2 regions of the Psychrilyobacter piezotolerans genome follow, and region 1 is predicted to be linked to the other one. Evidence: riboswitches for the same ligand, from Rfam matches in the RefSeq annotation. Region 1 holds a riboswitch; the other holds the start of a gene.
What was found. Region 1 has a riboswitch for FMN ahead of DYH56_RS05345 (DMT family transporter). Riboswitches for the same ligand answer to the same signal wherever they lie in the genome.

Region 1 (15,157 bases):
TGATTTTATTGGGAGTATTGGTTAGAAATGCCAGTAATTTTAATTATTTAGATAATAGTTATTTTCGTCTAGCAATAAAAGACAGGGAAAACAACAGAAAGGTTTTGAGGTGTGTAGAGGATGCAGTTAGATAGTTTTTACGTATTAGGTGTTACTTATGAAGATTTATCCCTTGTTCAAAGAGAAGAAGTGGTAAAAAAAGGGTCACGAAAGATTTTGGATAGATTATTGGAAATCGGAAAGATCGATGGGTATATACTCCTTGAAACCTGCCTTAGAATTGAAATCTATCTTGAAACAGCTGATATAGAAGGGGTAAAAAAAGAGTTAAATGCAGGTGTTTTTTCTATAGAGAAAAATGGAATTACAGGAGTAGAATACCTGTTCCAGGTAATATGCGGGTTTCACTCTATAATAAAGGGAGAAGATCACATTTTATCCCAGATAAAAAATAGTTACTTAAAGGAGTTAGAAAGAAAAAATACGACTAAGAGTATGAATGTTATTTTTAATAAAGCTATTGAACTGGGAAAAAAGTTCAGACATAAAAGCCAAATTTCTAAAAATGCTCTATCCTTGGAAGCTATTGCGTTAAAATTTATAAAAAGTCATTTTGATGACTTAAAAAATCAGAGGATTTTAATAGTTGGAACAGGAGAGATGGCAGTATCTGTACTCAATATATTTACTAGAAATAACATTAATAATATTGTGATGACAAATAGAAGTAAAAAAAGAGTTATAGAATTACAAAAAGAATACCAGGTAGATGCTTTAGATTTCAAAGACAGGTATTTAGAAATTGAAAAATCACAAATTATAATAAGTGCAACAGCAGCTCACCATACTATCCTGGAAAACAAAATGATGGAAGGACTAGGAGCAATGGGAGATAAGATCTTTTTAGATTTGGGCTTACCTAGAGATATAGATGTAGAGATAGAAAAACATGGGAATATAAAACTATATAACCTGGATCATCTGTGGGATGTTTATAGGGGAAATGAAGCAAATAGAAGTAAGCTTATAACTAAATATGAATACTTATTAAGTGACCAGTTGGATAAATTAATAAAACATTTTGAATTCAAGGAGAGAAGTCGGTGCAGAAACAAATCATTATTGGAACAAGAGCTAGTATCTTAGCAGTAGCTCAGGCAGAACTAACGAAAAAAAAATTATTAGAAATAGATAACTCTCTGGATGTTGTGATAAAAAAGATTATTACCAGTGGAGACAAGGATCAGAGAACTAATTGGAATAAGGATAACAAATCATTAAAAGATATGTTTGTAAAAGAAATAGAAAAAGCCCTATTGGAAGGAGAAATCCACCTGGCAGTACACTCTATGAAAGATATGCCGGAATGTCCCCCTGAAGGTCTGGTTACAGGAGCTATACCCCTAAGGGAAGACAACAGGGATATAATGATATCTAAAAGTGGAGCAAGCTTAATGGAGCTGCCGGCAGGATCCGTAATAGGAACCAGCAGTCTCAGGAGGGTAGAAAGTATAAGAGATCTAAGACCAGACCTGGTAATAGAGCCTATTCGTGGAAATATCCATACCAGGATAGAAAAATTAAAAAATGAAAACTTTGATGGGATCATCTTAGCTTATGCAGGACTAAAAAGAGTAGGGTTAGCTCACTTAGCAACTGAAATTTTTGAAATAGATAGAATTATGCCTGCTCCAGGTCAGGGGGCACTATGCATCCAATGTAATGGAAATGACACATCAACTATGGAATTATTATCAAAGATGAACCATCTTGAAACTTCCATAGTCATAGAAGCAGAAAGAGAATTCTCTAAGATATTCGGGGGAGGATGTACGACTCCTATGGGCTGTCACGGGACATTAACAGGAGATAAACTAACCTTAGAGGGAATGTATTATACCAAAGATAAGATATATAAAGGAAAAGTCACAGGGTGTAAGAGTAATAGTAAAAATGCAGCACATGAATTAGCTGATGTGATTAGGAGGCAGATAAATGGGTAAGGTTTATATTGTAGGGGCAGGCCCGGGAGATTTAGAGTTATTGACTCTAAAAGGAAAAAGATGTGTAGAAGAGGCCCACTGTATAGTCTATGACAGGCTGGTAAATCCACAAATACTATCTTTAGCTCAAAGGGAATGTGAAATGATCTATCTTGGTAAAGGAAACACAGAAGGGGGAGTTATCCAGGACGAGATAAACAGAACTATTGTAGAAAAGGCGAAAGAAGGAAAGATAGTTACCAGATTAAAGGGAGGAGACCCCTTTGTATTTGGTCGTGGAGGAGAAGAAATTTTAGCTCTAAATGAAGCTGAGATAGAGTTTGAGGTAGTTCCCGGGATAACGTCTTCTATATCTGTACCATCTTATTCTGGAATACCGGTTACCCACAGGAATATAGCCCGTTCATTTCATGTGTTTACAGGACATACTTCAAAAGAGGGAGATTGGCACAATTTTGACGCCATTGCTAAATTAGAAGGAACACTGGTATTCTTGATGGGGATAAAAAATTTAGATTTAATAGCTGGTGATTTAATTAAATATGGTAAATCTCCTGCAACTCCTGTGGCTATAATAGAAAAAGGCAGCACCAGTAAGCAGAGGGTAATGGTAGGAACATTGGAAACCATTGTTGAAATAGCAAAGGAAGAAAAAGTTGTTCCCCCTGCAATCATAATTATTGGAGAAGTAGTAAACCTGAGATCGGAATTTAATTGGTTTGAACAATTACCATTATTTGGCAAAAACATACTGGTAACGAGAGATTATAAAAAATCTGTAGAGTTTGCCTATGAAATAGAAAAATTAGGCGGTAAAGCTACGGTACTGCCCCTTATCAATATAGAGCCTTTAGATATTGAATTGGATATAAAAGATGCTAAAGCAATCTTATTTAACAGCCAGAACGGGGTAAAAACTTTCTTTGAAAAACTAGATGATGTACGTGTACTGGGGGATAAAAAAATAGGTGTTGTAGGGATCAAAACTTATGAAGAACTTTTGAAACACAGGATCAAACCTGACTTTATGCCTGAAGAGTATCTGGGGAAAAGACTGGCAGAGGAAAGCCTTAATTTTACAGAAGAGGGAGATAAGATCTTATTTATAACATCGGATATTTCACCAATTAATACACAAGAGTGGTCCAAAGAGCACAATAGAAACTTTACAGCTGCTAGAATCTTCAAAACAGAAAAAGTGATAACAACCGATATAGATGATAAAATAAAAGAAGTGGATCTAATTACTTTTTTAAGTTCATCAGCAGTAGATGCGTATATGGAGAGTTTAGGAGATAAAAAACATGATTCAAAGATAAAGATAGCATCTATAGGGAAGATGACAACAAAAAGTATCAAAAGCTATGGGTTGGAAGTAGAGATAGAAGCTAAAACTTCCACAGCACAGGGTTTATTGGCAGAGATTAAAAATTATTATATTAACTTATAAAAAGGAGAAGGGATATGTTTAAAAGACACAGAAACTTAAGAAAATCAGCTGGTATAAGAAAGTTAGTAAGAGATGTATATATAAGTGCAGATGACCTGGTTTATCCATTATTTTTAGAGGAAGGAACAGGTATAAGAACTGAAATCTCTTCTATGCCCGGACAATACAGACTGTCATTGGATATGCTGGATGCAGAGCTGGATACATTGAATGAATTAGGAGTTAACTCGGTGTTATTATTCGGTATCCCTTTGGAAAAAGACCCTTTTGGAAAAGAAGCATATAACGATACCGGTATTGTACAGGAAGGAGTCAGGCAGATAAAGAGACATTCACCTGATATGGTAGTTATAACCGACGTTTGTATGTGTGAGTATACTTCTCACGGGCACTGTGGTATCATAGATGAATCAGGGGTTATCAACGATACTACCATCGAATATATAGCAAAAATAGCCTTATCCCATGCTAAGGCTGGAGCAGATATTGTAGCACCTTCAGACATGATGGACGGCAGAATAAAGGCAATAAGAGATATCTTAGATGAAAATGGATTCAATGAACTGGCTATTATGAGTTACAGTGTAAAATATGCATCATCATTTTACGGGCCATTTAGAGAAGCTGCAGATTCAGCTCCTGCACATGGAGACAGAAAACAATATCAAATGGATTATAGGTTTAGTATAGATGCAGTCTCTGAAGCCAGATCGGATATAGAGGAGGGAGCAGACATAGTAATAGTAAAACCTGCCCTGTCATATCTGGATGTAATCAGAAAAATAAGAGATACATTTGAAGTTCCAGTGGCTGCATACAGTGTCAGCGGGGAATATGCAATGATAAAAGCAGGGGCATTGAACGGCTGGATAGATGAAAAAAATATAGTTATGGAAAAAACATATGCCATGAAAAGGGCAGGAGCCAATATAATTATTACGTATTTTGCAAAAGACATAGCCAGATGGATAAAAGAAGATAAGTAGAAATCAAAATAAACTAGAAATAGTGCATATATAGCCCTATTTCATTATACAAGGAGAGAGAGATGAACTATAAAAATTCTAAAGATATATTTGAAAAAGCGGTAAATATAATTCCTGGAGGAGTAAACAGCCCAGTCAGAGCATTTAAATCGGTGGAAAAAGAGTTTCCTATCTTTGTAAAATCAGCAAATAAAGCTCATCTTATGGATGAAGATGGAAATAAATATATAGATTTTATCCAGTCATGGGGGCCTATGATCTTAGGACACAATGATGAGAGGGTAATAAAAGCAGTTCAAGCCGCTGTCTTAGATGGTTGTTCATTTGGACTGCCTACTAAAAAAGAAGTGGAGTTAGCTGAACTGATCATATCCATGGTTCCTTCCATTGAAAAAGTAAGATTAACTACATCAGGAACAGAAGCTACAATGGCAGCAGTAAGGGTAGCCCGGGCATATACAAAGAAAAATAAGATATTAAAATTTGAAGGGTGTTACCACGGTCACTCAGATTCATTATTGGTAGCAGCAGGATCGGGATTGTTAACTGAAGGTTACCAGGATAGTAATGGTCTTACAGAAGGTGTATTAAAAGATACATTGACTCTGCCATTTGGAAATTTAGAAAAAGTTGAAAAATTGATGGAAAAAGAAGAGATAGCCTGTATCATAGTAGAGCCAATTCCTGCTAATATGGGACTTATCGAAACTAAAAAGGAATATTTGGAAGGATTAAGAAAATTATGTACAGAGCATAATACACTTTTAATATTTGATGAAGTTATAAGCGGATTCAGAATCGCAGCCGGGGGAGCACAGGAGCACTATGGAATTACTCCTGATCTAACTACCTTAGGAAAGATAATTGGAGGGGGATACCCGGTCGGAGCATTTGGTGGAAAGAGAGAAATAATGGATATGATTGCACCTGTAGGAGATGTATATCATGCAGGAACACTATCGGGGAACCCTATATCGGTAACGGCTGGATTTGAAACTCTAAGCATATTAAAAAATACTCCATCTCTATATACAGATTTAGAAGCTAAAGTAGATTACATTGTTGAGGGTATATATAAGTTATCTGAAAAATATAACGTACCAGTGTGTGTTAACAAGGCAGGGTCTTTATTCACTATATTCTTTACAGACAAGAAAAAAGTAGAAACATTGGAAGATGTAATGGCCAGTGACACCACTAAATATTCTAAATACTTTAATGCTATGTTAGAAAATGGAGTAGTAGTTCCACCATCTAAATTTGAAGCACACTTTATGGGTGCAACTCATAATGAAGAGATCTTAAATGAAACTTTATCTGCAATGGAGAAGGCATTTATAGAAATTTCAAAGTAATTATAATAATTCATAAGGATAATGCCTTGTGCTTACCCGATAAGTTAACCAATAACTTAAAAAAGGAATAGAACGCTGATGCTTATGCACACACGGATAAAATAAAGATAATCACAGATATATTTATAATTTAAAACTCAGAATTCAAACTGTTTAACTTATAATGATTCGTGTAATTCGTGACAAAAATCAGATTTTAGTCTGTATTTAAATGTCAGAATTTAGTCTGCGTCAAGAGTTTTAGTGAGCCGTTATTTGTTACTGATTTTTAGTTATTGGTGTAGATTGGTGGCAAAAAGAAATTTCCTAATAAAAAAAATAAGGAGTCAGAATGAAAAAATATTTTCCAATCTTTGTAGATTTAGAAAAAAAAGATATCCTGGTAGTAGGTGGGGGAAAGATAGCCTATAGAAAGGTAAAAACCCTCCTTAGCTACGGAGCCCGAATAGAGGTTATCACACCAGAGATCAGGGATGAAAAGTTTTATGAATTGGTAGAAGAAAAAAGTATTAAATTAACTCCTAGAAAATTCAGGAACAGCGATATCCATGGGAGATTTTTAGTCGTAGGGGCTACAGACAATAAAGAATTGAATAAGGAAATCTATGAATTAGGAGACTCAGAGAATACCTTAGTCAATAATATAACAACTAAGGAAGATCTCAATGCAAGATTTTGTGCTGTTCATAGAGGGGAAGATTTCCAGGTAGCTATTTCAACAGATGAAGGAAACCCTAAAAGAGCATTGGAACTGAAAAAAGCTGTGGAGGAAAAAATTAATAGTAATTAAAGAAAAAACTCCAGTTTTAATACTGGAGCTTTTTTTATAATCATTACAATTATACTTGCTTATATAGTTTAGATATACTATACTAAGAATAGACAAAGATAAAATAAAACGATTAAAATTGGGGGAATTATGAATATTAAATTAGTAAAGGATTTTAATAAGATCTATGATGCGTATGTTATGCCAAAATTTGAAGGGGAAGTAAAGGTCTATGATAAATTAACAATCGAAGAAAGGATAATTTTAGAAAAATTGATTGAGAAAAAAGAATTTACAGGTAAAAAGAATACATCTATTAGCTGTGAATTGATGCATAAGGGAAAATTAGTTAACATAACTTATATAGGTCTTGGGAAAAGAGAAAAATTAAAGACCTATGATGTTATAGATGCCTTCCATAAGGCTCTCAAAGATCTGGATGGAGAAATCTTAATAGGAACTCATGGTGTAGAAGTTACCCAGGTAGTAGAAGCTGCCCACTATGCTAAATATGATTTCAATAAATATAAAACAGATAAAAAAGAGAAGAAAGAGTGCAGTTTTGATATTTTTGTAGAGGAAGATACAACGGATATCTGTGAGGGAACTGTTTTAGCGGAATCTGTAATTTTAACCAGAGACCTGGTAAATGAGCCTGCAAATGTTATTTTCCCTGAAAGTTTAGCTCACGAGGTTAAAGTATTAGGGGAAAAGTATGAGTTTGAAGTAGAAATATTTGATGAAGATAAGATATTAGAATTAAAGATGGAAGCATTTTTATCGGTAGCCAGGGCTGCTGAGAAAAGACCTAAGTTTATAATTATGAGACATCTGGGAGATCCATCTAATCCTACAGAGATCCATGGATTAGTAGGAAAAGGTTTGACATATGATACAGGTGGATTATCATTAAAGCCCAGTGCAGGAATGGCTAATATGAAAACAGATATGGGGGGAGCTGCCACTGTAATAGGAGCTATGTGCGCTCTTTCCAGGATGAAAGTAAAGAAAAATATAGTAACTGTAATCGCTGCGTGTGAAAATTCAATTGGTGGAAATGCTTATAGACCTGGAGATATTATTGGGTCTATGGGGGGAAAAACTATAGAAGTTGATAACACAGACGCTGAAGGAAGATTGACTCTTATCGATGCTGTGCACTATATCATCAATCATGAAAACGTAAAGGAAGTAATAGATGTAGCTACCCTTACAGGAGCGGTACTGGTGGCTCTGGGAATGACTACAACAGGTGTACTGGCAAATAACGATGAGATGTATAAACACTTAGAGGAAGCATCTGAAATAGCAGGTGAAAGAGTTTGGAGATTACCTAACTTCCCTGAATACAAGGAACTTTATAAATCTAAGATAGCAGACCTTAAAAATACAGGGGGAAGATTTGGCGGAAGTATCACAGCAGGAATGTTTATAGAGGAATTTGTAGGGGAGACTCCTTGGATGCACCTTGATATTGCAGGGACATCATCTACAGATGCACCATATGGTTATTATACCCACGGTGGAACCGGACAAATAGTAAGAACTCTTTATAATTATTATTTAAAGAAGTAAATTAAGATAAAAATTATTTTATTGGGAAATTAGGTTAAATTAACTTAACCTCCCTAATTAACAGAGGATCCTCTATTAATTAGGGAGGTTTTTTTATTTGTAAGTAGGAAGTTTAGACAAAAATAAGATTCTAAATACCCTCTTCCTTTTTAGGGTTCCGCCATTAACAGGGTTCATGAAAACATGTTTCACTCCTAAAGGAGCGAGATACTTTTTCTCAACAGCTAGAAATAAGTATCCAAAAAGAGCCGGAAGTTTATATGTTGTCTTAGTAGAGTAAGTCACGATCGTCATTGTAGGAACAATACTGCTGAAGCGGAACGACTATAAACTTCAGTTTAAAACCTAAGGAAAAATAAGAAGACTTCGTGCTATAGCTGTAAGAGTTTTATACATTTAAATTTTTTTCTAATTATAAGAAAATTTAATACTTGTATATTCTTCGTGTAATCCGTGACAGAGGAAGGTTTTAGATCAGCGATAACCAGAGCTATGATCAGATATAATCCGCGTTCTATTGATTTATTTGTGGTAACTAGCGATAGCCGAGAGAAAACATGGAGTAGGAGGTAAAAGTCATTTTTTTTATTAATCTTTGCAAAAATTTCCAAGGAATTGTATAATTTTAGTATTAAGATTAGAGGGATATATATCCTTCCAAAATAGGGGGAAAAATGAAAAAAATACTTATTGCAGGGACATCCAGCGGAGCAGGAAAAACAACAATTAGTACAGCTATAATGGGTGCTTTAGAAGGGGTATCACCATTTAAGGCAGGGCCCGATTATATCGATCCAAAGTTTCATGAATTTGTAACTAAAAATCCGTCCAACAACTTGGATCTTTTTATGATGGGTGAGGATGCAGTAAAATATATATTCTCTAAAAATACTAAAAATATCAGTATAGTAGAGGGGGTTATGGGCCTCTATGACGGATTGAACCATGAACTGGATAACTACAGCAGTGCTCATCTGTCCCGTATTCTGGATATTCCTGTAATACTGGTAGTCAGTGGAAAGGGTAGTTCCACAAGTATAGCAGCTACAGTGCTGGGATTTAAAAATTTAGACCCCAGGGTAAAGATAAGAGGGGTTATATTAAATAATGTCGGAAGTGAAGGATTATATAACCTTTTGAAAGAAGGGATAGAGAGATACACCAAAATCCCGTGTGTGGGATATTTCCCGAAGGATGACAGGGTATCTATAGGTGAGCGTCATCTTGGGCTGCAGCAGGCCAGTGAAATAGAGGATTTAAATGAAAAGATCGAGATATTAAAGGATATGGCAAGAAAATATATAGATTTAGATAAGATATTAGAGATTGCAGAGGATGGAAATGAGGCGGTTGAACTTAAAAATCCAGCGGAATATCTGAAAGACAGGTTTAAAGGGAAGAGGGTAGGAGTAGCAAAGGACAGGGCATTTTCATTTTACTATTCCGAAAACTTAAAACTTATGGAATATACAGGGATGGAGATAGTGGAATTTTCTCCTGTAAATGATTTTCATCTGCCTCCTAATCTGGATTATATATATTTAGGAGGAGGATACCCGGAGATATTTGCTAAAAAATTATACGGGAATAGCTCTATGATGGAAGATATAAGAAAAGCTTCCAAGGAGATCCCTGTCTATGCTGAGTGTGGGGGGTTCATGTACCTTACAAAGGGGATAGAGCAGCTGGATGGGAATTTTGATCATATGTGCGGACTGTTAGATATAAAGGTAGAGATGAAACCGCGGCTTAATATCGGAAGGTTTGGATATGTGGACTACGAGAGTAAAGATGGAATAATCGGCAGATGCCATGAATTTCATTATTCGGATATCTATGATATAGATGAGGAAAACCTATATTTTGAACTGAAGAAAAAAAATGGAAGAAGATGGTCGTGCGGCTATGAGAAGGATAAGATTATCGCAGGATATCCCCACATCCATTTCTATGGAAATTTAGATCTGTTTGTGAACTTATTTGATAGATGATCAAAAAAAAGACAACTAGGGAGGAAGAAAATGAAAAAATTAGTATTATTATTTAGTTTAATATTTATTATATCTTGCAGTAATGTACCAGTTACAGAAAGAAATCAATTAATGCTGGTGAATGAAAGTGACATCATTGTATCCAGTGAGAAGCAGTATGAGGAATTTTTAAAGGAAAATCCGCCTTTAAACAATAAAAATTCGGAATTAGTAAAAAAAGTTGGTAAAAATATCTCTGTGGCTGTAGAGTTATACTTTAAAGAAAAGGGGCAGGAGGACCTCCTTGAGGGATATGATTGGAAATTTAACCTGGTAGATGGAAAAGATATAAATGCCTGGTGTATGCCAGGAGGAAAGGTAGCTTTTTATACCGGGATTCTGCCTGTAACAAAAGATGAGCTGGGGTTAGCAGTAGTTATGGGGCATGAGGTGGCCCATGCAGTAGCCAGACACGGCTCTGAAAGATTGAGTCATCAAATAGCGGTACAAACAGGTGCTAATCTTCTAAATTTAGGTTTGTCCAATGTACAAACTTCTATTTCAAGTGATTTGGCACTCCAGGCTTATGGAGTAGGGACTAATCTGGGGATCTTAAGTTATTCCAGGAAGCATGAATTAGAGGCAGACAGATTAGGGTTGATTTTTATGGCTATGGCAGGATATGACCCTAAAGAAGCCATAGAATTTTGGAAAAGAATGGCAAAACTTAGCAGTGATGGAGGGAATGAATTTTTGAGCACCCATCCATCTCATGAGCATAGGATAGAGGATATAGGGAAATATCTTCCTGAAGCCATGACTTATTACAATAAATAAAATTGACAGAGTAAATTGATATAGTTTATAATCAATTATAAGTTGTATAAAACTTCGGGGCAGGGTGTGATTCCCTACCGGCGGTGATAGTCCGCGAGCTTAGGCCGAATCAGTGGAATTCTGATACCGACAGTAGAGTCTGGATGATAGAAGTTATTTAAAAAATTGGAATAAATATCCTAAATTTTAATGCCCTAAGTTTACTTGGGGTATTTTTTATTGTTTAGGAGATTATAAAATTTATTGAAAAAATAAAAAATTATAAAATCTGAATTGTGTTTATCTGGATGCAACGTCACGTTGCTTTTTTATTAGGAGGAAGGGAAAATGGAAGAAAGAAAGACTAAAATAGGCGGGCTGGCAATAGTTTTAGCTGCTACTTTATGGGGGTTAGATGGGATAGTTCTTACACCACGCCTGTATAATCTTGATACGAAATTTGTGGTGTTTATGCTTCATCTGCTGCCCTTTATAGGGATGAACTTTATATTTTATAAGGAGTATAGAGTTTTAAAAAAGTTTACTAAGTATGACTATATATTTATGACTTTAGTAGCACTCTTTGGAGGAGTAATAGGGACATTGTCCATAGTAAAAGCACTGTTTTTATTGAATTTTCAGCATCTAACAATAGTAACACTCCTGCAGAAATTACAGCCGGTATTTGCAATTGTTTTAGCCAGGTTTATTCTCAAAGAGAAGATAGCAAGAAAATTTGTTGTATGGGCTGTATTAGCTTTATTTGCCGGCTATTTTTTAACTTTTGAATTTAGTAATCCGTTTTCTGTTGACCATCAGAATATGCTGGAAGCATCAATGTATGCCATAGTTGCAGCATTTGCATTTGGAAGTTCCACTGTCTTCGGGAAAAGAATGGTGTCTACAATTACACATAAACAGACGCTGTTTTTTAGATATGGACTCACAACACTGATTCTTGCAGTTGTAAATGTTTTAAGCGATAATTTAGTTGAGTTTTCAAAAATAACCACTCTTAACTGGCAGATCTTTATAATAATTGGATTAACCAGCGGAAGTGGAGCAGCATTTATATATTATTACGGACTGCGGCATGTAAAAGCAAATGTAGCTACCATTTGTGAACTTTCATTTCCCATCTCAAGTATCTTATTCGACTACCTCTTCAACGGAAGTGTCTTATCCCCGTTTCAATGGGTAAGTATGAGTGTTATGGTTTTTTCCATAATTAAAATAACCAAGTTAAAAGTAAACTAAATATATAAACCATCTATTTAAATTCACTAATAGGTGGTTTTTTTCTAAATTAATTCCTTGATAAATCATTAAAACTGAGGTATATAAATAGTAGCAGGTTTTATATTATACACCAACAAGGGGGATATTATGACTGAGAAATGGGAAAAAGTAATAGATTTAGTGCAAGAAATTAATAAAAATAACTTTGAAGATTTTAATGACAACATTGTCTATCATTATTTTAGACGTTTTCAAAAAGAATTGCCTTTTAGCTTTGAAAGACATTTAACAAATATAAAAAAAGAGAAAAACCTCAAATTTTTAAAAAGAAGCGATGTTTTAAGGGGAATTTTTTCAGATTTTTCTTTGTCAACCAGGGAAGATGTTGTAAATGATTTCCTCTATAAATTTCATAAGCACAATGCATCCAAAAGAAGGATTTTAAAATTAGAGGAATTTTTAGACAATAACAGGGATGAATTATTCGGAGAAAAAAAATAATAGATGATTAAGTAAAAAACTGCAGGTAATTGCAGTTTTTTTTGTATAAGCATAGTAGGAGGTGGGAAAAAATGGAAAAAATAGCCATTATTTCAGATATCCATGGAAATCTTCCCGCTCTTTCAGCGGTACTGGAAGATATAAAAAATAGGGGAATAGAAAGAATATTTTGTTTAGGAGATCTTATAGGTAAAGGCCCCAGTTCGGCAAGTGTAGTTGATACTGTTAGAGAAAATTGTGAATGGGTAGTCAAAGGAAACTGGGATTATTATGTTACTAAAGAACATATTTCTAAGGAGTTAAAATGGCATCAAAATAAATTAGGAAAAGAAAGGCTGGAGTATATGAAAAATCTTCCTCTGTATTTAGAATTTTATATCAGTGGTAAATTAGTAAGATTATTCCATGCCTCACCCAAAGATCTTTTTCATAGAACATATATTACCAATACTTTGGATGAAAAAATGAAATTATTTGAATCTCCCAGTGATTTAAAAAAACCTTCGGATATAGTGGGATATGGAGATATTCATGGAGCTTTTATAGATAACTTTAAAGGGAAAAGTTTATTTAATGTAGGTAGTGTAGGAAATCCATTGGAGATTCCTCAAGCATCTTATGCTATAATAGAAGGGCATTATCAGTCGGAGATATCATCACCTATACTGACATCCTTAGTGAGAGTTCCCTATGATGTAGAAAAATCTATAGCTGATGCAAGTGCTACAGATATGCCTAAAAAAACAGAATATATAAAAGAACTAAAGACAGCCAGATATCAACGGCATAAGGAGGAAGGACAGTGGACAGAGATCGATTAATAAGTGCCTATATTGGCGAGAAAGAAAGTTTGGAAAAAACGAAAAAAACTTTAGATTGGTATAAGGATTCATTTGAAAAGGGGGATCTTTCAGGAGGATTTTCATGGAAATGGTCCTGGTGGGCATTTATAGGGAATTGGCTGTATTTACTGTATAGAAAATGCTATCTTGAGGGGATATCTTATTTTTTATTGGTTCATATGCTGGGAGGTCTCGCAAGTAAATATATGCCAAATCTAGCTGAAATGATAGGAGGAGCATCACTGTTTATCGGATTACTTTCAGGAGGGCTGCTTCATAATCTTGTATACAGGAGATACTTAAAATCAAAAACTATTATAGAAAGCAGGCCTGTTTCTAGTGAAGAGACGGTAAAAGAAATGAAGTCCATCGGAGGAACAGACAAGAGAGCTGTGATAGTTGGAATTGTCGTTTATTTTGCTTTAAATACAATATTGAGTCTGTGATTAAAAACAGCAGGAAAGCATTTATATAACTGCTCTCCTGCTGTTTTTATTTATTTTATATAAGATAAAAATTCTGGATCTACTACCTTAGATACAGGCAGGTTTTTAGAAATAGTCGACTCTATAATGGATATTTTTTCAGGCCCCAATAAAAATATTTTTCTTTCAGCCATATTAATTACATTCATCCCCAGGGAGATCCTCCTATATGGGTGACTCCTGCTAGATGTCACAATAACATCCTCTAGTAAACCGGCTTCATTTTCCTCAAAGATAGATGCAGTATGTCCATCATTTCCCACTCCTAAAAATATTAGATCAAATATGATATTCCCTTTAAAATATTTTAAAAGCTCATCTTCGTACTCTTTCCTGGATCTCTCTATAGATGGGGAGTAATCTATATGGTGGATATTTTCATTGGGAATAGTAATATGTTTTAACAAAAACATATTAATTAGACAATAGTTACTATCCAGATGATCTAATGGCACCCACCGTTCATCCACTAAAAAAATATTTATATTTTTCCAGTTTATATCTTCTGCAGCCAGCAATTGAAAGAATCTGACGGGAGTTTTCCCACCGGAAAAAGCTATGGATAACTTTTCTTTTTTCTGTAATTCAGACTTAATTATATCTATAGCGCCTATAGCCATGGATCTCTCAGATTCAAATATTTTTATAGGCATCATATTCTCCACTTCCGATCATCTTTTTCAAGTAGTAATTTACTTTTTTCAGGTCCCCAAGATCCAGCAGAATAATTTGGGAATTTAAAATTTATTTTATTGAAATAAGCTACTATAGGATCCAATACTCTCCACATCTCTTCTATACCATCCTGCCTTGAAAATAATGTTAAATCTCCTTTTATGCAGTCAACCAGCAGCCTTTCATAGGCAGTAAGAGATATGGTGTCTAATTTAGAATAATTGAAGTTCATCTCTACTGGATGGGGATAGTTTTCCATTCCTGGATATTTCATGTTTATTGATAGGGATATCTTTTCTTCAGGCTGGATAGAAAAAACAAGCTCGTTGGCCAGCATATCTCTGCAGGCATTCCCAAATAATTTTAATGGTGGTATTTTAAAAGTTATAACTATTTCAGTTAATTTTTGATTCAATCTTTTTCCTGCCCTTACATAAAATGGAACTCCTGCCCACCGCCAGTTATCCACATGAAATTTACCGGAGAAAAAA
Region 2 (15,157 bases), on a different contig from region 1:
AGATATATTAAAAAGATTTGTAGCAGGAGCAATGTCCTTTGGAGCTCTTTCCAAGGAAGCCCATGAGACTATAGCTATGGCATTTAATTCCATAGGAGCAATGTCAAATTCCGGTGAAGGGGGGGAAGATAATGACAGACTGAGGGATAACCGTATATCCCAGGTAAAGCAGGTAGCCAGCGGAAGATTCGGTGTAACAACAAACTATCTTATGCATGCCAGGGAACTTCAGATAAAGATGGCTCAGGGAGCAAAACCCGGGGAGGGAGGACATCTTCCGGGGCATAAGGTAAGTGAGATTATAGGAAAAGTAAGAAATACAGTTCCCGGAACAGATCTTATCTCGCCGCCGCCCCATCATGATATCTATTCCATAGAGGATCTGGCTCAGCTGATATTTGACCTCAAAAACTTAAACACAGATGCCAGGGTAAGTGTGAAACTGGCCAGTGAAAAGGGAGTAGGTATAATAGCCAGCGGGACAGTAAAAGCAGGGGCAGACAAGGTCGTTATATCAGGATCTGACGGGGGAACAGGAGCGGCAGTTTCTTCATCTATGAAATTTGCAGCTACCCCTTGGGAATTAGGACTTTCAGATACCCATAAGGTGTTATGTGAAAATGATCTGAGAGATCTGGTTAAACTCCAGGTAGACGGAGGAATAAAAACAGGATACGATATTGTTGTAGCAGCTCTTCTGGGAGCAGATGAGTATGCCTTTGGAAGCGGACTCCTTGTTGCTGAAGGATGTATCTTCTGCAGAAGGTGTCATACCAATTCCTGTCCTGTGGGAATAACAACCCAGAAGGAAGAATTGAGGAAAAAATTCACCGGGTCGGTGGAAGATATCATCATATATCTAAAATTTATAGCTAGTGAAATAAGGGAATTACTGGGATCCATAGGAGCTAAAAGTCTAGAGGAGATAATTGGAAGATCCTCTTTATTATCCTCCGATTTGGGTTCTGGATATAAAAAATCTAAATTAAATTTTGATCCTATCTTCAGGGAGGTTAGAAGCCAAAAAGAATACTGTGGGAATATCAATACAGTGGATCATCTAAATGAAGTGATATGTCAAAATTCAAATCACGGAAATTTGGAATATCACGGAATAATTGATAATACAAACAGATCTTTTGGGACTACAATAGCTGGAAAAGCTCAGTTAGAGGCCTTTGAGAATAATGGAAAAACAAATTTAAATATAAACCTCAGGGGATATTCGGGACAGAGTTTTGGAGCCTTTGCTGTGAAGGGACAGAAAATAACCTTAGAGGGTTATGGAAATGACTATGTAGCCAAGGGTCTCTCCGGGGGAACAATCATAATTAAAAAACCTCAGGAAGCAGATTACCCGTCTGATATGGGATGTATTGCCGGAAACACAGTATTATATGGAGCTACAGGAGGAGAATTATACTTAAACGGCAGTGCAGGAGAAAGATTTGCAGTGAGAAACTCCGGAGCTTCTGCTGTGGTAGAAGGTATAGGAAACCATGGGTGTGAATATATGACCGGCGGTCACGTTGTTATCTTAGGAAATACAGGAAACAATTTTGGAGCAGGAATGAGCGGAGGAACAGCCTATCTGTTGAAAGAAAAATTTTTAGAAGGTAATATAAATATGGATATGGTGGAATGCTTTGATATAAATGAAAAGGACCTGGGAATATTAGAAGATCTATTGAAAAAACATCTGGAATATACAGAAAGTGAGATAGCAGAAAATATCCTAAAAAAAGGTTTCAAAAATAATTTTATAAAAATAGCCTCCAAAAGATATCTGGAAAAAACAAGGAATATATAAATAAGTAAAAAAGACAGATATTTTTTAATATCTGTCTTTTTTATCTACCAATTGAGACCCATTTTATACCTCTTCCAGCATATGGTCTAATTTTTCTTTCTTAGTTTTTAAATATCTTTTATTCTCTTCATTGGGTGTAATTTCGATATTTTCTCTCTCTACAACATCTATTCCGTAAGATTTTAGTCCTTCTATCTTCTTGGGATTATTTGTCATAAGTTTAACCGATTTTACTCCTAAATCTTTTAATATCTGAGATCCCAATACATAATCTCTTAGATCTGCTTCAAATCCCAGTTTTTCATTGGCTTCTACAGTATCCAGCCCTTCATCCTGCAGATTATAAGCCTTCATCTTATTATAAAGACCGATACCTCTTCCTTCCTGACGCAGATAAAGGATAACTCCCTCTTCTTTCTCATCTATAGTTTTCATAGCCTTGTGTAATTGGGAACCACAGTCACATCTACGGGATCCCAATACATCTCCTGTAAAACATTCGGAATGGATCCTTACCAATACCCCTTCCTTACCCTTTACATCTCCCTTTACCAGGGCAATATGCTCTTTATCATCCAGGCAGTTTTCATAGGCATGAAGATTAAAATCTCCCCACTGGGTAGGCATCTTGGCTACTGCCACTTCGTTTACTAAAACGTCATTTTCTTTTCTATATTTTATAAGATCTTCTATACTTACAAGTTTTAAATTATGCTTTTTGGCAAAGATCTTCAGGTCATCTAACCTTGCCATAGTACCGTCGTCTTTTAAAATTTCACAAATTACACCCATCGGCTTCAGCCCTGCTAAACGTGCAAAATCTACAGATGCTTCTGTATGACCGTTTCTGATCAGAACTCCACCATCTTTAGCCACAAGGGGAAATAGATGTCCCGGTCTGTTAAAGTCATCAGCACCTTTATTTCTATCGGATAGATCTTTTATAGTCTGTACCCTGTCTCTGATGGATATTCCTGTAGTAGTATCCTTTGAATCTACAGATACTGTAAAGGCTGTCCCATGGGGATCGGTATTATTTCCTACCATTTGATTTAACTTTAATTCCCTGGCTCTCATTCTGTCCATTGGAATACAAGTAAGTCCTCTGGCATGAACTGCCATAAAATTAATGGCATCATAGGATACCATGTCCGCAGCCATTACTATATCCCCTTCATTTTCTCTGTCTTCATCGTCTACTACAATTATCATCTTTCCCTGTTTTATATCTTCAATTGCATCTTTTATATTATCTAACATAGTTATTTTCCTCCTAAACTTTTATAGATGTTACACAGATTTTTTTTGCCACCAATCTACACTAATCGATATACGAGTATTAAAATTAAGTGTACCTAAAACTTAATAAAATAATTTAAATGTATTCAATTTTATTAGTGATAATTGGTGTTTATTAGTGGCTAAGTTTTTTGGGTTATCAATTGTATATTTTATTTTTTCTCCGTATGCCTTAGTGTCCTCTTTTCTTTGTGATTAATCTTTTTTAGTTTTTACTTCTTACCTGGGTCTAATAAAATCCATTTTCAGCTAAAAAACCTTCTGTGATCTTACTTTTTTTCTCAGTGACAGGACTCTCCTTAAAGTTCATCATCCTCTCCACATATTTCCCGATGAGATCGGTCTCTACATTGAGATAATCTCCTACACTTTTGCTCCCCAAAGTTATCATCTCCTGGGTATGAGGAATCAGGGATACACTCAAGAAATCATCTCCAAAATCTACTACAGTCAGACTGGCTCCATCCAGGGTAATTCTGCCCTTTTCCACAACATATTTCATAAGTCGCGGCTCTATCTTTACCACATAGATTTTTGCTATTCCATCGGAATAAATATTAGATATCATTCCTTCACCATCTACATCTCCCGTTACCAGATGCCCTCCCAGGGGAGTTGCCAAAGTTATAGATTTTTCTAAATTTACACGATCTCCAACCTTTAATCTTTTAAGGTTGGTTCTTTTTACACTTTCATGCATTATGTCGGCTTGGAAATAATCTCCGCCTATCTTAGTAGCAGTCAGACAGGTTCCATTGGTCGCAATACTGTCTCCTAATTTAGCTCCTTCGATTACTTTTTCACACCTCAGTGTTATTTTAAGTGAAAGATCTCCTGTTTCCAGACCGATTACTTCCCCCATCTCCTCTACTAATCCTGTAAACATAATTTTTCTCCTTATAAATTAAATTCTACTGCTACATTATCTCCATAGACTTTAAACTTCACATCTTTTAACTCTATACTCTCTTTCATGGTTCCTATATTAAAACCGCTTATAAATGGTATGGCACCATTATCTCCTGTTATTTTTGGAGCAATGAATATCTCTCCTCCATCCAAGGCCTTTTCTTTAAAAGCCATGGATATCATGGAATTTCCGCCTTCCAACAGGATGGAATCTATTCCTGATTTACCGATCTCTTTTAATATATCTTCCATTAAAAATCGATTTCCATCTAAAAATATAAACTTCACCTTATAATTTTTTTCGAATTTCACATGTTTTTCACTGTGGATATTCCCTTTGGAAGTGATTATTATAGATTTATTGTCACTGTTATTCTGGATAAAATTATAATCCTCCGGTGTTTTTAAGCCCGGATCCACAACTATTCTATGGGGGTTATTTCCTCCCTCTATCCTTGCATTCAGTCTGGGGTTATCTCCTAAAAGGGTGTTTATCCCTACCATTATTCCCATATATTTATGCCGAAGTTCCTGTACCCTGGCCCTTGATTTTTCATTGGAGATCCATTTGGAATCCCCGCTTTTAGTGGCTATCTTTCCATCCAGGGTGATGGCACACTTTAAAAATAAATAGGGAATCTTTTCCTCTATATATTTAAAAAATACAATATTTTGTTTTAAGGCTGCATCTTTTAAAACATTAATTTTTACTTCTATCCCTGCATCTTCTAAAAGTTTAACACCTTTCCCTGCTACCAGGGGATTGGGATCCAGAGCAGCGATCACACATCGTTTAATTCCCATCTTAATTATTTTTTCAGCACAGGGAGGAGTTTTCCCATGGTGGGAACACGGTTCCAAAGTCACATAGATAGTAGCTCCAGAAGCTTCTACCCCGGCCTCATCCAATGCAAAAACTTCTGCATGGGGTCCGCCATATTTTTTATGGTAACCCCTTCCAATTATTTTACCAGCTTTTACAACTACCGATCCTACCATGGGATTAGGATTTACATTTCCCTCACCTAGGGCAGCCAGCTCCAGGGCTAATTCCATATATTTTTCGTCTAAATTCACCACAGTTAACCCTCCCCATTTTTTATCCTATTTTTACCACCAATCTACACTAATTTTCTCCAATCTTTTAATCTGTGTTAGTCTGCGTAATCTGCGACTAAAAATTCTTTTTTTTCTTTGTCACCAATTAAAATCTTTCAACACAGAGATTCACTGAGTTTTCACTTAGAGTTTCACAGAGCTTTTTTATTAGTAATTATTCACTTTATCTCCTGATACCTCTTTTTCCTTCTATATAACTCTGTTACTTAAATTTTCAATTTTTCATTATCCATTTTCAATTTTCCTCTTCCTTATCCTATTGTGTTGATCAGATTTACCATCTCTATAGCTGATACTCCTGCATCAAACCCTTTATTCCCTGCTTTAGTTCCTGCTCTTTCTATAGCCTGCTCTATTGTGTTAGTTGTTAAAACTCCGAAAATCACAGGAATTCCAGCATCCATAGATACAGTTGCTATTCCTTTAGATACTTCTGCACATACATAGTCAAAATGAGGTGTTGATCCCTTTATTACTGCTCCTAAAGCTATTACAGCATCATATTTTTTAGTTTCTACCATTTTTTTAGCTATCAGCGGCATTTCAAATACTCCCGGAACCCATGCCATATCTATATTTTCATCATTTACACCATGTCTAACCAGAGCATCCTTAGCTCCTCCTAATAATTTAGAAGTGATAAATTCATTAAATCTTCCGCATACTATTCCTACTCTGATGTTTTCTCCGTTAAAATTTCCTTCAAATGTTCTCATAATTTTTTCCCCCGTATATTTTATTTTTTTTTATAAAAAAAGCCTCAAGTTTTTTACTTGAGGCTTTGGACTTTTAATAATTTTCATTAATTCATAATTTTGTTAACAACATTTTTCTCTGAGCTTATTAAGAATGCAGCAAAAAGAAAAAATGCTTTTAAACTTTATAAATTAAAATTTTATTAAAAAACTTCTTTCATCCAGACTATCACTGTCGGTACCAGAATTTCACTAGTTCAGCTTACGCTCGCGGACTATTACCGCCGGTAGGGAATCACACCCTGCCCCGAAGTTCATATTCAATTTTATAATTGATTATATCCTTAATTTCTTTTCCTTGTCAAACATTTTTTTTATTAATAATTTAAGACAAACAAATAAATAACTTAATCTATCCGACTTGTACAAATTTTTACTGAAAAAAAATCTTCAGCATTAGCCGAAGTTTTTTTTTCTCACTCCCTTTTCAGGTACCTGAAGGAAAAGTACTCATCCTTTACATCTCTGTTCAAGACTATTTGGTCCGTTATCATCTCCGAAACTCTTTCATTTTCCAGGTTTTTCATGACCATATGTGTCAATCTGTACCTTTTTTTTTCCAGGTCCACCTCTTTTATGGAAAGGACGCTAAACTCTTTTCTGGGCTCACCGTCAAAGTTGTAATACAGGGCCCTTCTTATGATAAAATCTTTTTTAGATATGTAGATAATCTTTTTTAAAAAATCGTACTCTTCCTCTTTCTCCTCATTTATGGGCACCTGTTCTATCTCCCAGCAGGCTTCCCTGTTGACCATTTTTTCCCCCGACAGCTTGAAATTGAAGTCGGTGATTTTAATCCCACCTATGTCTGCATAGGTAAACTCCGACCCCATGAAGCTGTTCCCTTTTTCAGATGAAACAATCCTCCTTATCTTCCTAAGTGACGGGAGATACAGCCACTGGTCATTGTCCTTTGAACTGTCATAGTTGTATGTCAAAAAACTTGTTCCCTTTATCTCCCTTGGTTCCAAAAACCTCATGAGTATCTTATTTGTTTCCCCCTTGTCATAGAGTTTGGTGACTGCTGCAATTTTTCTGACCCTCATGTTTCCCCTGTTGTCGTAGATCACAAGCCTCATGACGGCTTCTGAACCATCCAATTTAAGTTTTTCTTTATAAGTATCCACTATTTCATCAGCTGTATAATTTTGACCAAAACTCATGTTGAAAATTAAAAAGAATAAAAATAAAAGTTTCTTCATGGCATTTCCCCCTATCTTAAAAATTTTGGATCGAACACAATACACATGGCAGGAAGAGTTACAATAGCAGCTATAAGACAGGTTGTGATAGACACCACCACAAGGAACCCGAAGAACTGTACAGGGAGAAAGTTTGAAAGCAGCAGGGCCAAAAAACCTACTATAACGGAGAGGGCATTGAATACAATTCCCCTGCCCACTGTGGTAAGGGTCTTTTTAGCAGCCTCCCCACTTGTTTCCCCCATTCTTTTATACACCCTGTACCTCCATAAAAAATGGATTGTATAGTCCACCCCCACCCCTATCATTATCGAGGTTAGCATTACGGTGACTATGTTTAACTCTATTCCAAAATATCCCATGAGACCGAAAAGTACCAGGATGGCAGAGCATATGGGGATTGTTGAGAATAGTCCTGCCCACATAGACCGGAATAGAAATCCTACTATAACAGCAACTACCGTCATAGACAGTGCAAGGCTCAGCAGCTGCCCCCTTACAACGGCTGTCACAAGCTCTGCAAGTATATCGCCGAAGCCGCCGATCAGTTTAAAGGGTGAATTTTCAAACTCGATATCATTCTTTATGACCCTTAATTCATCCTGTATCGCCTTGACACTTTTACTGGCTACCCTCTCTGTAATAAGGGCATTTTCATAGTTAAAGTCAATCAACTTTTCAAGATCCTCAGGGTCTCCACTCATGGAATAGAGCAGATAGTACTCTGAGATTGTTCTTGTGTTTTCAGGCACCCGGTCAAATTCCGGGTCGTCGTTATTTAGGACCTTGTTCATCTTTCTCATTACATCGGAAATAGAACTAACACTCCCCACTATCTCCCTGCTCTCCATTTTTTTGCCCAATGTATCCAAATCTTTCATTATCTTTGGATCTTTTAGATCTCCACTTGCAAGTACGGATATTGTGGTGGAACCGCCAAATTTTTCATTTATAAAGTTGTCCGCTCTGACAATGGGGGAGTGTTTTGGAAAATAGTTTACCGGATTTGTGTCCACAACAATCTTGAATATTCCCAGGGAAGCCAGCACTACAAAGACTGTGCTGGCGAAAATAACTTTTTTGGGTTTTTCAGCCACTGTATCTGCCAGGATTTTCAGGATTTTTTCAAGGGGGGACCCCCTTCCTGTTTTTTTACTCTTAGGTTTTGATTTTGGCAGTATGGCAAGGAATGCAGGTATGAATACCAGACTTGAAAACAGAGCAAATGCAATACCTATAGAAGCAAGTATCCCCAACTGTTTTGCAGGGACTATTATATGGGTTGCCAGACAAAGCAGTCCGGCAATTGTAGTGAGACCAGCTGCAATAACAGGACCCCCAAGTGATTTAAGAATTTTTTTGATTAACTTTTCTTTATCCATATCCGGGTTTTCTCTCAGTTCAAACTGGTATTCTGCAATAAGATGGATGCCGTAATCATTTGCAATTGCAATCAGTATAACCGGTAATATAATGGTAATAAACTGTATCTTCCAGCCAAATAGACGTATTGAACCCATGGCAATTGAGATTGAAAGTATTACAACTACAAAGGGAAGTAGTACCCCCTTTAACTCCCTAAAGCAGACATATAGAAAAATCAGCATGATGAGTATCCCCACAGGCATAAAGGTTTTTATGTCTTTTCTCATGTATTGAGAGACAAGAGACCTGATATATGGCAAGCCAGCGATCTCTACCTTTTCCTTTCCTGGGTATTTTTCAATTGTCTTTTTTATCTCCCCTACTATATACTCATCATTTATATTTTTCTCCACAAAAACCACTATGGAGGCTGCATCGAAATTCTTGGATACCAATGACCCGTAAACCATATCATTTTCAACTATATGTTTTTTCAGCTCTTCAAAATCGGATTTTTTTCTTGGTATTCTTTTTAAGAAGGGGCTGATCAGCAGCGCCCCCTTTACAGACCTTATGTCATTTGTTTCAGAAAGGCTCATTATTCTGTCAACACCATGGATCTTACCCAGCTCTTTTGAAAGATCCTTTACCCTTTTTAATGTGTCCCCATTTAATATGTTGTCTGTTTCCAGGCCTATCATTATTATCTCTGTCCCGCCAAAAATCTCCTCTATCCTGTCCAGCCTCAGTCTGGATGGCATATCATCCGGGAGCTGGCTTTTTATATCGGCATCGAACTGGGTCCTGGGGATGTTTCTGGCAAATACAAGTCCGATAACTATAAAAAAGGCCACAAGAAACCACCTGTACTTTATATAAAACTTAGAAATTTTTCCCCACATAGCTTTCACCCCTAGAAATTTAATTTTATCTCTGCATAACAGCTTGTCTTCCTATCCCCGATTAGGTCGAAAAGGGTACCACTATCCCCTAAAAATAGATCTGCCCCCACTGTGAGTACGAGGTCATCTGTGATATTATATTCAGCTTTTATCCTGGTAAAAAGCTCTTTTGTGTCTATGTTGTAGTTTGTCAGGTTCTCCAATTTAAGAGTTTCATAGAAGAGATCCCAGGAGAGTCTGTAGACAAGAGAGTTTTGCAGTTTTTGGGTCTGCCCGGCAAGGACAGAGTTAAACCTCTCTATTTCACTGGAGTATTCCCCACGAAAATCAACTACATAGGTTCCCATATACTGTAAAATCAGATTAAGATCCTTTGCGATCTCCCTGTCAATACCCATTATATATTCTATTTCAGGATTTGGGACATAATCCTTCTTCCTATAATTTTTTGTATGTTTGTAAGCAAATTCACCCCTGAATCCATAGTCCCCTAATGTTGTTGCAAAATCAGCCCCCAGCACATCATACCTGTAGGGCTTTTTTACCCTTTCCCCATCTATCACAGCAACCCCAAATTCCGGGGAATAGCCATGAAAATAGGAGATCGATCCGTCAAATGCAGGATCCTCAAATGTAAGCTTTAAGGCTTCGGAAAATTTTTCCTCATATTCACCCTCTGGCAGTTCTATGGGTATTTCTGAAAACTTATATCTGGGTATGAGAACGCCCTGCAGGGTGAATGGGTAGAAATTATAGTCGGTTTTTGCCATGAAGTTTGCCAGTCTCCTGTCATCCTCCTGGGGAGAAAAGAGACCCAGGTCTTTAGGATTTAGGTTATCAGTTGGGTTTACCCCATCACCTCTACCCCATACAATCACCTGTTCCCCCACTCTAAAGTCAAATTTATCCAGATAGATGTCCAGATACCCTTCCCTTATAGACACCATGTCCTCCTCCGACTTTATCCTCAGGTCCACATATGCCATTCCGATTTGCTCTCTGGGGATCTTAAGCTGCAGTGAGGTTTCAAAATATTGATCAGCTACCTCACCATCCTTCTCCAGGAAGATATCTCCCCGGACATATCCTCCCAAATCATATTTTGGTCTTCCCTCATCACCTTTTAAAATCGAACTTTCAAAATTCCCTGTTTCTTCAGAGATTGCAGACTCAAAAAGCCCATTTTCCCCTAGAAGAGAAGTGCTTAGCGTGATAAAAAGCAGAAATATATTTTTCAAACTATCCACCTCCCAAATAAAAAATAAAAGAATATCTAAATTTTGTTTTTAAACGTTAGTTTTATATACCTAATTTAAGTATATAATCTTTTTTATAGTTTTCAATAAATTTAGTTTATTTTTTTTATTTGTAAATAGTTAGTAATATTTTGTCATCTCATGCATTATTTCGATGACTTTCGGCACACTTTGAAGTTAGGTTAAAAACGAAATAGTTAATTTGAAATAAAGGAAAATCTTATCTTATCGAATAAATAGTAATATATCAAAAATTAATCTTAAAAAAAAGTGAGCTATTCACGACGAGAAGCAATGAGTATTTTAGAGGATACCCTATTGGCGGAGCTGTTGGTGATACCTTAGGTCTTTTTTACAAATAACAATCAGGTTAAACAATCATTAAATATTAAAAAAAATTAATTTTATGGAGTGTAAATTTATAAAATTTTTAATGGAGTTTTAATTTTATTCTATCTATTATAGGTGGTATACTCGTATTGAGGAGATATTACCTTAATTACTTTCAGGAGGTGTCTATAAGGTGAAAGCGTTTCTTATATTGAAAAAAGGTGAAAAAATAATACAAAACTTTAACAACAAAACATTACTTCTAGCTTCTATCATATCTTGGAATAGAAGTTTTGGAGACTATGATCCTATGAAAATAATCATGGCTCTAGACGGCAGCGGACAGATAATTTTTAGTTCTTAATTTTTTATAATTTTAAAAGCCCAAGTCTTTAGACTTGGGCTTTATTATTGGAAATAATTTTAATTTTTTAAATCTTATTATTTAACTATAAATCCACTGGCCATGACTTCACCATCATAATTATAAAGTACCACACCTTGCCCCGGAGTTATAGCTCTAACCTTCTCTTGCGTAAAATCTATCTTTATCTTATCATTTTCTAAAACCTTTACAGTACAAGGATGAAATTTATCCCGAGATCTAGTCTTTGCTCTCAATTTCATATTTTTTAAATCTTCTATCATTTCGCAGCCCAAAAGATTTATCTTATCGGCTATCAAATATGAACTGAATAATTCTTCATTATTTCCAACTATCAAACGATTTTTTTTCCCATCTATCTGAACAACATAAAGCGGTGTAGGGTAACTGATTCCCAGGCCTTTTCTCTGCCCAATAGTATAAAAACTAACTCCTCTATGCTTACCTATTACCTTTCCGTCTGTTGTAACAATCTCACCTTCACATGTGGCTTTACCATCTGTCAGCTCATTTAAGAACTCTCCTAATTTACCATCTTCTACAAAACAGATCTCCTGACTGTCTTTTTTAGCATATACTCTGATATTTAATAGCTCAGCTAATTCTCTTACCTGGGGCTTTTCAAGATCTCCTATTGGAAACATTAATTTTTTTATATTTTCTTTTCTCATTTGAGACAGGAAATATACCTGATCTTTATTTGGATCGTCACCTATTTTTAACAGCCCATTTTCTATCTTGGCATAATGCCCGGTAGCTATAAAATCTGCTCCGTGGGATAATCCTAATTCTACCAGCCTTCCAAACTTGATGTATCTATTACACACCATGCATGGATTAGGAGTTCTTCCTTCCATATAGTCATTTACAAAGCTGTCTACTACTATGTCTTTGAATTCATCTCCTAAACGAATCATATGATGTTCTATCCCCAGATCATCACATACTTTTTTTGCATCACTTAAGTCTATACTTGTACTGCATGCTGACCCGCTGGTCCATACTTCCATTGTGATTCCAAAAACTTTGTATCCCTGTTTTTTTAACAGATACGCTACTGTTGAAGAATCTACTCCTCCACTCATTGCCACTGCTACTGTTACATTTTCATTCTTCGGATCATACTTTAAGTATGAGTCTAATTTTTTTACCATTTCACTACTCCTTTTTTAAGATTATAGGAAAAAGCTATATCTTAGTTTTTTATAAATGATGACAGAGTGATTGCCACTCCGCCTAACATAATTATTACACTGGCATAATGCCTCAATGTTTCTAAAGTTTTTAATGTTATTTTTTTTCTATAATGAGATAAGGCCCCAGTTATTACAAACCACTGGACTCCTCCGCCAATTATTATTCCCAAAGCAATTTTTAAACTAATACTTTCTACATTTGTAGATACACCCAAGATCGCAAAAAGACCTATAAAAGTCAAGATAGAAAGGGGATTAGCAAGTGCCACTAAAATAGTCGTTGCATAAGATCTCATACATCCAAAGTGATCTTCTTCCACAATATTTGTTATCTCTTTTCGACTTCTAAAAATTTTATATCCCAATCCTAATATCAATATCCCGGATACTATTTTGATCTCCACTTGATAGTCCTGCAATAATTCTTCCACATATCTAAATCCAAATAATGCAATAAGCCCGTAAAAAACATCCACTGTTATCATTCCCAAAGAGGACATAAATCCCCTATTCCTTCCTTCAGATAGTGTTTTTTCCATGCAGTATATAGCCAGCGGACCAAAAGGCAATGAAAGTACCATCCCACATATAATTCCATCTAATAAATACACATAAATCTCCTCTTCTGCTACTTTATATGAACAATTTATCTACATTATATCATATTTCATCTATTTTTTCCCTCTAATATTCATACTCCATTATTGTTTCTTTATCCGCTCCCATATCGGATATTTTCATCATTGTCTTCCTTTTGGAATTGTCATATCTGTATTCATATATCCAGTGAACTAAGGTTTCCCCCATACCGTCTATTTTTTTAAACAAAATTGGATCTCCATATTCATTATATTTATACTCCTGGATACTTTTTATATTTTGATCTTTATCTTTAATAACTATTTTCTTTGGATTTTTTTCCACCTTAATCCTCCTCTAAATTTAAATCCACCCCCAAAAGGAGTAGATTTACTTTTCATCTATAAAGTTTCTGCTATCTTTTTAACTTTTTTAGAAAATTCCTGAACAGCCTTTCTATTCTTTTCCTCATCATAGGTCAATAATTTTTTATCCTCTACAATCAACTTTCCATTTACAATTACCGTATCTACATTGGAAGCATTGGCTGAGTATACCAATACTGAATACGGATCAAATATAGGGTGCATATTTACAGATCTCGTCTCTAAAACTACTATATCCGCCAACTTCCCATTTTCTAAAGAACCTAATTCATCTTCCCTGTGGATAGCTCTGGCTCCTCCCATTGTAGCCATCTCCACCACTTTATACGGCGGCATTGCCGACCTGTCTTTATTTGCTAATTTATGCAATTTTGCCACATATCCCATTTGACCGATAATATCCAGGGTATTCCCGCTCATAGGTCCGTCTGTTCCAAGGCCGATTCTAACTCCGTCATCAAACATCTTCAATGCCGGAGATACACCTTTTGCCGATTTAATATTGGCTACCATATTATGAGCTACTCCTACATCTCTTTTTTTCATAAGTTCAATATCGGTGTCTGTTACAAAGATAGAATGAGCTGATATAAACCTTTCATTTAATAAGCCTATAGAGTCTAAATATTCAACAGGGGTCATATTATATTTGGTTTTAAATTTATCAAATTCTTTTTGAGTTTCTGCCACATGCATAGAAACCGGAACATCATATTTTTTAGACAGATCTCTTATTCTCTCCAAATCTTCCTCCTTAACTGTATGAGGTGCATGAGGTCCAAACCCAGGAGTGATCAATTGGTCATTTTTATATTTTTCTACAAATGCTATTGCCATCTCTACCTTGGCATCTCCATCTTTTCCATCTGCTGTAGGATATTTTATGATGTTTTGTGTCATTATCCCTCTCAGCCCAATCTCTTTTACAGCCTGTGCCGCACTTTCTTCAAAGAGGTACATATCTACCATAGTTGTAACTCCGCCCTTAGCCATCTCTATGGACCCATGAACAGCACCGGTATAAACCATCTCTTGAGATACCATTTTGTTTTCCAGGGGGAATATATATCTGTTTAATCTATCTGGAACATCATCTGCTAAACTTCTGAATACACTCATAGAAACGTGGGTATGAGTATTTATCATCCCCGGCATGATGATTCCCCCATCTGCATCTATTGTTTTTTTAGAAGAATATTTTTTTAATATCTTTTTATCCCCTACTTCTACTATCTTATTTCCTTTAACAATGACTACACCATCATCTAATATTTCCTTTTCCCCATTCATAGTCAAAACTATTCCATTTTTCACTATTAAATCTACTTTTTTTGCTGCTTTTACCTCTGCATTATTAAATGCAAACAATGAAACAATCGATCCCAATAACAATATTTTTTTCATTTTTTCCCCCTTAATTATTTAAATTATTTCATTATATCATTCCAATGTTTATATGGATATTTATTTTTCCATCTATTTTAAAAAGTGTCGCCGCGACACTTTTTGATTTTTCTTTATTTTTTTATCCTCTCATTCATACTCCACCTGTTTCCGCCTCTAGCACATTCTAAATTATTTTATTTAAAATAAAAGTAATTTAGATACTCGTGTCTCTGGCGGACAAAGCTCAATTTTGAGTTTCATCTTAAAGTTTATAGTCG

Region 2: linked by a shared signal. The riboswitch ahead of ribH (6,7-dimethyl-8-ribityllumazine synthase) and the one ahead of DYH56_RS05345 (DMT family transporter) in region 1 are both predicted to bind FMN.

The regions. Positions count from the first base shown of each region.
Region 1 is NZ_QUAJ01000007.1:20,010-35,166, forward strand. It holds gene cobD (threonine-phosphate decarboxylase CobD) at 1-134, shown strand, start outside; gene DYH56_RS05300 (NAD(P)-binding domain-containing protein) at 121-1,146, shown strand; gene hemC (hydroxymethylbilane synthase) at 1,104-2,003, shown strand; gene cobA (uroporphyrinogen-III C-methyltransferase) at 1,996-3,453, shown strand; gene hemB (porphobilinogen synthase) at 3,468-4,439, shown strand; gene hemL (glutamate-1-semialdehyde 2,1-aminomutase) at 4,502-5,794, shown strand; gene DYH56_RS05325 (precorrin-2 dehydrogenase/sirohydrochlorin ferrochelatase family protein) at 6,126-6,584, shown strand; gene DYH56_RS05330 (leucyl aminopeptidase) at 6,714-8,138, shown strand; gene DYH56_RS05335 (cobyrinic acid a,c-diamide synthase CobB) at 8,813-10,129, shown strand; gene DYH56_RS05340 (M48 family metallopeptidase) at 10,160-10,945, shown strand; FMN riboswitch at 10,992-11,104, shown strand; gene DYH56_RS05345 (DMT family transporter) at 11,273-12,181, shown strand; gene DYH56_RS05350 (hypothetical protein) at 12,311-12,664, shown strand; gene DYH56_RS05355 (metallophosphoesterase family protein) at 12,736-13,485, shown strand; gene DYH56_RS05360 (DUF2628 domain-containing protein) at 13,467-13,952, shown strand; gene pgl (6-phosphogluconolactonase) at 14,003-14,647, opposite strand; gene zwf (glucose-6-phosphate dehydrogenase) at 14,644-15,157, opposite strand, start outside.
Region 2 is NZ_QUAJ01000019.1:30,746-45,902, forward strand. It holds gene gltB (glutamate synthase large subunit) at 1-1,810, shown strand, start outside; gene DYH56_RS10750 (bifunctional 3,4-dihydroxy-2-butanone-4-phosphate synthase/GTP cyclohydrolase II) at 1,874-3,070, opposite strand; gene DYH56_RS10755 (riboflavin synthase) at 3,339-3,995, opposite strand; gene ribD (bifunctional diaminohydroxyphosphoribosylaminopyrimidine deaminase/5-amino-6-(5-phosphoribosylamino)uracil reductase RibD) at 4,007-5,098, opposite strand; gene ribH (6,7-dimethyl-8-ribityllumazine synthase) at 5,389-5,853, opposite strand; FMN riboswitch at 6,038-6,151, opposite strand; gene DYH56_RS10770 (outer membrane lipoprotein-sorting protein) at 6,309-7,094, opposite strand; gene DYH56_RS10775 (efflux RND transporter permease subunit) at 7,106-9,313, opposite strand; gene DYH56_RS10780 (hypothetical protein) at 9,373-10,599, opposite strand; gene DYH56_RS15995 (hypothetical protein) at 11,141-11,311, shown strand; gene mnmA (tRNA 2-thiouridine(34) synthase MnmA) at 11,389-12,486, opposite strand; gene DYH56_RS10790 (LysE family translocator) at 12,528-13,139, opposite strand; gene DYH56_RS10795 (hypothetical protein) at 13,213-13,452, opposite strand; gene DYH56_RS10800 (amidohydrolase) at 13,509-14,897, opposite strand.